DNA from 2 places in the Telluria sp. LT1R51-2 genome. Region 1 is predicted to be linked to the other one. Evidence: predicted binding sites of a transcription regulator. Region 1 holds the regulator's gene; the other holds the start of a gene.
What was found. The regulator sigma-54, encoded in region 1, starts transcription at its own class of promoters, with help from an activator protein. The targets are predictions, from matches to a motif close to TGGCANGNAANCTGCTTT.
Positions count from the first base shown of each region.

Region 2: AC56LH_RS15530 (PEP-CTERM sorting domain-containing protein) is a predicted target of sigma-54. The motif match lies at 1,527-1,544, and genes of this name have one in related genera.

Region 1 is NZ_JCASIM010000002.1:227,594-231,003, forward strand. It holds gene AC56LH_RS19205 (enoyl-CoA hydratase/isomerase family protein) at 1-153, opposite strand, end outside; gene hpf (ribosome hibernation-promoting factor, HPF/YfiA family) at 252-608, opposite strand; gene AC56LH_RS19215 (RNA polymerase factor sigma-54) at 683-2,167, opposite strand; gene lptB (LPS export ABC transporter ATP-binding protein) at 2,182-2,937, opposite strand; gene lptA (lipopolysaccharide transport periplasmic protein LptA) at 2,934-3,410, opposite strand, start outside.
Region 2 is NZ_JCASIM010000001.1:3,525,911-3,529,320, reverse strand. It holds gene AC56LH_RS15540 (hypothetical protein) at 1-47, shown strand, start outside; gene AC56LH_RS15535 (sulfurtransferase) at 57-959, opposite strand; gene AC56LH_RS15530 (PEP-CTERM sorting domain-containing protein) at 1,583-2,290, shown strand; gene dnaE (DNA polymerase III subunit alpha) at 2,457-3,410, shown strand, end outside.

The DNA.
Region 1 (3,410 bases):
GACCGCATCGACGGCGGCGTCACGCTGCCAGTCGAGCAGAATCGCGGTCAGTGCGCGCACCATGTCCAGCGACAGCGAATTGAGCGCCTTGGGACGGTCGAGGGTGATGATGCCGGTGCGGTTGGCGATGCGGGTCAGGACGTGTTCGGACATGGCGTGATCCATCGAAAGGAAACACGTATTTTACCGGCAGCGGGATGCAAAAAGGGCGTCCCGAAAAGACGCCCCTGGCGGTGGTGACCTGCGCTCGATCAGGCGGCAGCGACGTCTGCTTCGTCGACGTCCAGGCGTTTGATCGCTGTGCGGTTATGGTCTTTCAGCATCTGCTTGTGCTTCAGAATTTGTCGATCCAGTTTATCCATCAACATGTCGATCGCGGCATACAGGTCTTGCGCGACGCTCGCCACGTGCAGGGTCTTGCCCGACACCTGGACATTGATTTCAGCTTTTTGCCTTTTTTCTTTTTCGGTGAGGTTATCGACGGCCAGGAAGACGTGGGTATCTATGACTTGATCGAAATGGCGAATAATGCGTTCCAGCTTATTCTGAACGTATTCACGGATGGCAGGGGTTACTTCGAGATGGTGACCACTGATGGTGAGGTTCATACACACTCCTTTGAAGATGTCACGTCGCTTGCACCACACAGGAGCTGAAGGCACAGACTGTATGAGCGGCGTTGTTACAAGGCTTTGCGGAGACTGACGGGGGGGATCTTGAGCGCTTCACGGTATTTTGCGACCGTCCTGCGCGCAATGACCATGCCTTGTTCCCCGAGCATTTCCGCGATCTTGCTGTCGGATAATGGATTCTTAGGGTCTTCTGCTCCTGTCAATTGTGCGATGAGCGCACGGATTGCCGTTGAGGATGCTTCGCCTCCCGCCTCGGTGGCAACGTGGCTACCGAAGAAATACTTCAACTCGAACATGCCGTGCGGGGTCAGCATGTATTTCTGGGTTGTGACACGAGAGATCGTGCTCTCGTGCAGACCTAGTGTATCAGCTATCTCGCGCAAAACAAGGGGCCGCATGGCAACCGCGCCATGGCTGAAAAAGTTGCGCTGGCGCTCGACAATCGCTTCGGCCACACGCAGGATCGTGTCGAAACGCTGGCGCATGTTCTTGATGAGCCACTTCGCCTCCTGCATCTGCGCACCCATCTGGCTCTCGCTGCGGCCCTGCTTGAGCATCGTGGCGTACAGGCTGTTCACGCGCAGGCGCGGCATGACGTCCTGGTTCAGCGTGACCGCCCAGCCGTTCTTGGCGCGCCGCACGATCACGTCCGGCACCACGTAATCCGACACGTTCGATGCGAACGCCGCGCCCGGATGCGGATTGCACTGGCGGACCACGGCCTGCACTTCGCGCAGGTCTTCGTCATCGCAATCGAGCGCTTTTTTCAGCTTGCTGTATTCGCGCTGTGCGAACCAGGTCAGGTAGCCTTCGACGATCTTCAGTGCCATGCGGCGCGTCACCATCGGCACGCCCGGCATGCGCCGGATCTGCAGCGCCAGACATTCGGCCGCGCTGCGCGCGCCCACGCCCACCGGGTCCATGCTCTGCACCATCGCCAGCGCGCAGCGCAGTTCGTCCAGGTCGACGTCGAGTTCTTCGGGCAGGCGCGCGTGGATGTCGTCGAGCGGTTCTTCCAGGTAGCCGTTGTCGTCAAGCGCGTCGATCACCAGTTCGGCCAGTGCGCGGTCACGGGTTGACAGCAGCGTTTCGCGCACCTGTTCCATCAGGTGTTCGCGCAGCGTGATGGCGCATGCCTCCAGCTGCGGGCGGCCGTCTTCGTCGTCGCTGCTGCTACTCCCGGACGACGCGCCGCTGCTTTCGCTCCACTCGTTGTCGGGCCGGTCGCCATCGACCGCGCCGCCTTCAGCACCCTCGCCCTCGGCCGGTGCACTGCCCTCGCCTTCGGCCTGCTGGCCCGGCGCCGGCGGCGCCTCGCCCGGTGCCGGCGCATTGTTGATGGCGCCATCGGCCAGCAAGCGCACCGAATGATCGAGCGGGTCGTCGAGCCTTTCGAGCAGCGGGTTATCGCCCAGTATCTGCTCGATCTCCTGGTGCAGTTCGAGCGTCGACAGCTGCAGCAACCGGATCGATTGCTGCAGCTGTGGCGTGAGCGCCAGGTGCTGCGAAGTGCGGAGCTGAAGGGACTGTTTCATCAATTGAGTATGGCTTACATGCGGAAATGTTCACCAAGGTACACGCGGCGCACCGACTCGTCGGCGATGATATCGTCGGGTCGGCCGGATGCGAGCACCGCGCCCTGATTGATGATGTAGGCGCGGTCGCAGATACCGAGCGTCTCGCGCACATTGTGGTCGGTGATCAGGACGCCGATCTTGCGCTCCTTGAGGAAGCGCACGATGCGCTGGATCTCGATCACGGCGATCGGGTCGACACCGGCAAAGGGTTCATCGAGCAGCACGAAGCGAGGATTGGTGGCCAGTGCGCGTGCGATCTCCACGCGGCGTCGCTCGCCGCCCGACAGCGACAGCGCCGGGTTCTCGCGCAGCTTTTCGATCTGCAGATCGGCCAGCAGGTTGTCGAGCCGCTCGCCGATCTGCGCCTTGGTCAGCGACTTGCCGTCGACCTTCTGCAGTTCGAGCACGGCGCGGATGTTTTCTTCCACCGTCAGCTTGCGAAACACCGACGCTTCCTGCGGCAGGTACGACAGGCCGAGCACCGCGCGGCGATGGATCGGCATCCTGGTGATGTCGGTGCCGTTGATGCTGATCGAGCCGGCATCCGACGGCACCAGGCCCACGATCATGTAGAACGAGGTGGTCTTGCCGGCGCCGTTCGGGCCCAGCAAACCCACCACCTCGCCGCATTCGACATCCAGCGACACGTCACGCACGACCAGGCGCTTGCCATAGCTTTTCTGCAGGCCCTTGACGACCAGCGTGCTGCGATCGTTCAAGGCCGTCATTGCGTGCCTCCGGCCGGCGTGCGCTTGGGCGCCAGGATCAGCGTACCGCGCCCGCCGCCAACCTTGCTCTCGCCACTGACGTCATTGCGCACGGCGACGACTTCCTTGCGGTTGTCGTACGAAATGAACGGGCCGGTCATCTGGTTGGTCATCCGGTCGTTTTCGAGTTCCTTGACGATGGCGTTCGAGTACAAGCGCACCAGCTCCGTACGCTCATCGTATTCGATGCGTTCGGCCTGGCCCTCGACCCACAGGTTCGGGCCGCCGTCGCGCTTCTGGCGGAACGTGGCAGGCTTGCCGTTGGCCGCGGTGAGCGTCACGCTCATGTAGCCTTCGGGCGTATCCCTGACCACCGCGCGTTCGGCCTTGACCAGCAGCGTGCCGCGGGTCAGGATCACGTTGCCGGTAAAGGTGCGCACGCCTGCGACGCCATCGAGGTCGCCGTTATCGTATTCGAGAGCCGCCTGCTTGAG
Region 2 (3,410 bases), on a different contig from region 1:
TGCAATTAACGCCGGTGCCGTTGGTGAGGCGGGCCATCGCGCCATAAGCCGTATGGTCAGGCGGTCTTTTTGCCGTAGCAATGCGGGCACGACACCTCGTACACGTATTCCGGCGCCAGTTGCTGGCGCGGCGTAACCACGGCGCGGCAGACAAAACACTGTACCGTTTCGGTCGGCTGCAGTTGCGGATTGAGTGCGGTGCGGTAGTCGAACACAAAGCAGTCGCCGTTGTAATGGGCGCCGCCGACTTCCTCAAAGTATTTCAAGATGCCGCCGTCGAGCTGGTACACGCTGTCGTAGCCGATTTCCTTCATGTGGATGGCAGCTTTTTCGCAGCGGATGCCGCCGGTGCAGAAGGTGACCACGGTCTTGTCGGCGAAGTCTTCCTTGTGCGCGGCGATCACGTCCGGGAACTCGGTGAACTTGGTGATGCGGTAGTCGACCGTGTTGGTGAAGGTGCCGACATCGACCTCGAAATCATTGCGGGTCTCGACCATCACGACCGGCTTGCCGGCGTCGTCATGGCCCTGGTCGAGCCAGCGCTTGAGCGTGTGCGGGTCCACCGACGGCGCGCGGCCGAGCTCGGGTTTGATCAGGGGCATGCGCATGGTGATGATCTCGTTCTTGATCTTGACCAGCATGCGCTTGTGCGACTGTTCTTCGGAATAGCTGTATTTGACCTCGATGTCGGCAAAGCGCGGGTCGGCGCGCAGCCAGGCTAGGTAGGCGTCGATGTCGGCCGGAAGGCCCGACAGGAACATGTTGATGCCTTCCGGCGTGAGCAGGATGGTGCCGCGCAGCTTGCGCTCCTGGCAGACGGCCTGAAAACGCGGACGCATGGCCTCGGTATCATCGAAGGTGATGAATTTGTAGGCGGCGATATTGACGTAGCGGCCGGCGCCGGTCTGGACTTCAACGGCGTCCGTCGGGACGGGCGCCTGGTGGGGTGTGGTTTGCATGATTGCCAAGAAAATCGATGTCGTTCAGCCGGTATTATAAGCGTTCGGACGTGGGTCCAATCGCCGTGCCGGTCGGCGGCGCTGCAAGTGCCTGTGCGAGCGCGGCCGAGCCGCACAGCAGGCGGTCGACGGCCATGCCAGTACGGCAGCCGTTGCCGGCGCGACAGGCGACAGTACGACAATGGCGCAGCCGTTGGCTGAGCGCGCCGCGTCGGCTTCCGGCGTCGTGGCCAGCAGGTCGATCAGGGTGACGCCGTCCCACGTCATCGGGAACTGTACGGTGGCAGGCTTGCCGGGCGCGGGATAAAGCTGCGGGAATTCATCGTGGCGGAAAAATGCCAGCCTGGAAACCGGCGGCACGGGTAGGGGAACAGGGCATGATTATAGGTCAGCATCACCGTCTGCTGCCCTGTCGCCTTGTAGGTTGCGCTAAGGCATCAAAACAGATTAATTAACGGGAACAATGTTTATTTAAAGAATGAATTCGTGTCGATAATTTTTACACGAGCAATTTTGTTTTGTAAAATATTAACGTCAAGTCATTGATTAGTAAGAATAGTTTGCATGTGGCATAACAATTGCTTAAGTGTTATTCATTCCTTCCACCTAGAATGAGACACTTGATGATCCGCCCTATCGCTTTCCTTACCCTGGCTCTTGCCGCTGGTTTCGCTGCTGCAGCACCTGTTTCCACCGACGGTACCCTGATCAGCAACAAAAACGGAACGTTCACCACCAATTCGAATACGGCAGCGGTCTACACGCTGGCCGAAAGCCAGTCCGGCGCCATCGTGATCGATTTCAAGTTCTCGTACACGGGCACGGTCGACAACAACGATTATCTGGGCGTGTGGTTCGGCAACACCGGCAATGCCAAGGCCTACGAAGGCCCGAGCATCGGCTTCAAGGCCAATTGCGGCTCGCTCGACAGCGCCGTCAGCAGCTGCACCAATGACCTGTACATCCGTACCAGCGGCGTCGGCGGCGAGTTCCTTGCCGGCAGCGCTCTGGAAGCAGGCATGTCGTATCACGTGTTCGGCCATCTGTACAAGAGCGGCAAGAACGGCGATGCGTATGACAGCTTCGACGCATGGCTGAACCCGACCGAAAACGAAATGAGCAAGTTCCTCAACCCTGATGCGACGACCTATGGCAAGTCATCCCTGACGTCGTTCAACACGGTCGGCATTCGCACCAACACCATCGACAAGGGCCTGGCGGTCAGTGTCAACGAACTGAATGTGAACGAAGTTCCGGAGCCAGGCACCCTGGCGCTGATGGGCCTGGCACTGGCAGGCATGGGCAGCATCGTGCGCCGCAAGCGCGCCTGATTCTGCCTCGCCCGGTCGCACTTGCGGCCAGGGCAGGCATGACCTGAACAACCCCGCACGCATGCGCCTGCGGGGTTGTTTCTTTTTCGGTCAGCCATTTCCACGCGCTGATCGATGACCGGGGCAACGCCTGCAGCGCACCGGTCCGGCAAGGTAAAATACGGGGATGACTTCCCCGACCTTCACCCATCTGCGCATCCACTCCGAATACTCCATCGTCGACGGCCTGGTCCGTATTGACGAGCTGGTCAAGGCGGCGGTCAAGGATGGGCAGCCGGCGCTCGCCGTGACCGACCTGGCCAACACGTTTTGCCTGGTGCGCTTCTATAAAGAGGCGCGCGGCAAGGGCGTCAAGCCGATCGTCGGGGTCGATGCCTGGATTACCAACGACGACAACCGGGACAAGCCGCATCGTCTTTTGATTCTGGCTAAGAACCACACCGGCTATCTGCAGCTGTGCGACCTGCTGGCGCGCGCCTGGCTTACCAACCAGCACAAGGGCCGCGCCGAGCTGCGCGCCGAATGGCTCGAAGCGCTGGCCACGTCCACGTCCACGCTCAATCCCGGGCAGTCGCAGGCCAATGGCCTGATCGTGCTGTCGGGCGCGCACTTTGGCGACATCGGCCAGGCCATCGAGAACGGCGACATCGCCCGCGCCGAAGCCAATGCCGCGCGCTGGGCGCGCGTGTTCCCCGGCCACTTCTATATCGAGATCCAGCGCGCCGGCCAGCTCAATCAAGAGCAGCAGGTGCGCCACTCGGTGGCGCTGGCCGGGCGCCTCGGGCTACCGGTCGTGGCGACGCACCCGGTGCAGTTCCTCGACAAGGACGAATACATCGCCCACGAAGCGCGCGTCTGCATCGCCGAGGGCGAAATGCTGGCCAACGCCAAGCGCGTGCGCCGCTTCAACGAGAACATGTGCTTCAAGTCGCAGGCCGAAATGGCCGAGCTGTTCAGGGACTTGCCGGGCGCACTGGCCAACTCCGTCGAAATCGCCAAGCGCTGCAACGTCACGCTCACGCTGGGCAAGCCGCAACTGCCGAACTTCCCGACGCCGGGCATGACGATCGATGAATTCCTGATCGCCGAGACCAAAAAAGGCCTGGAAGACCGCCTGCTG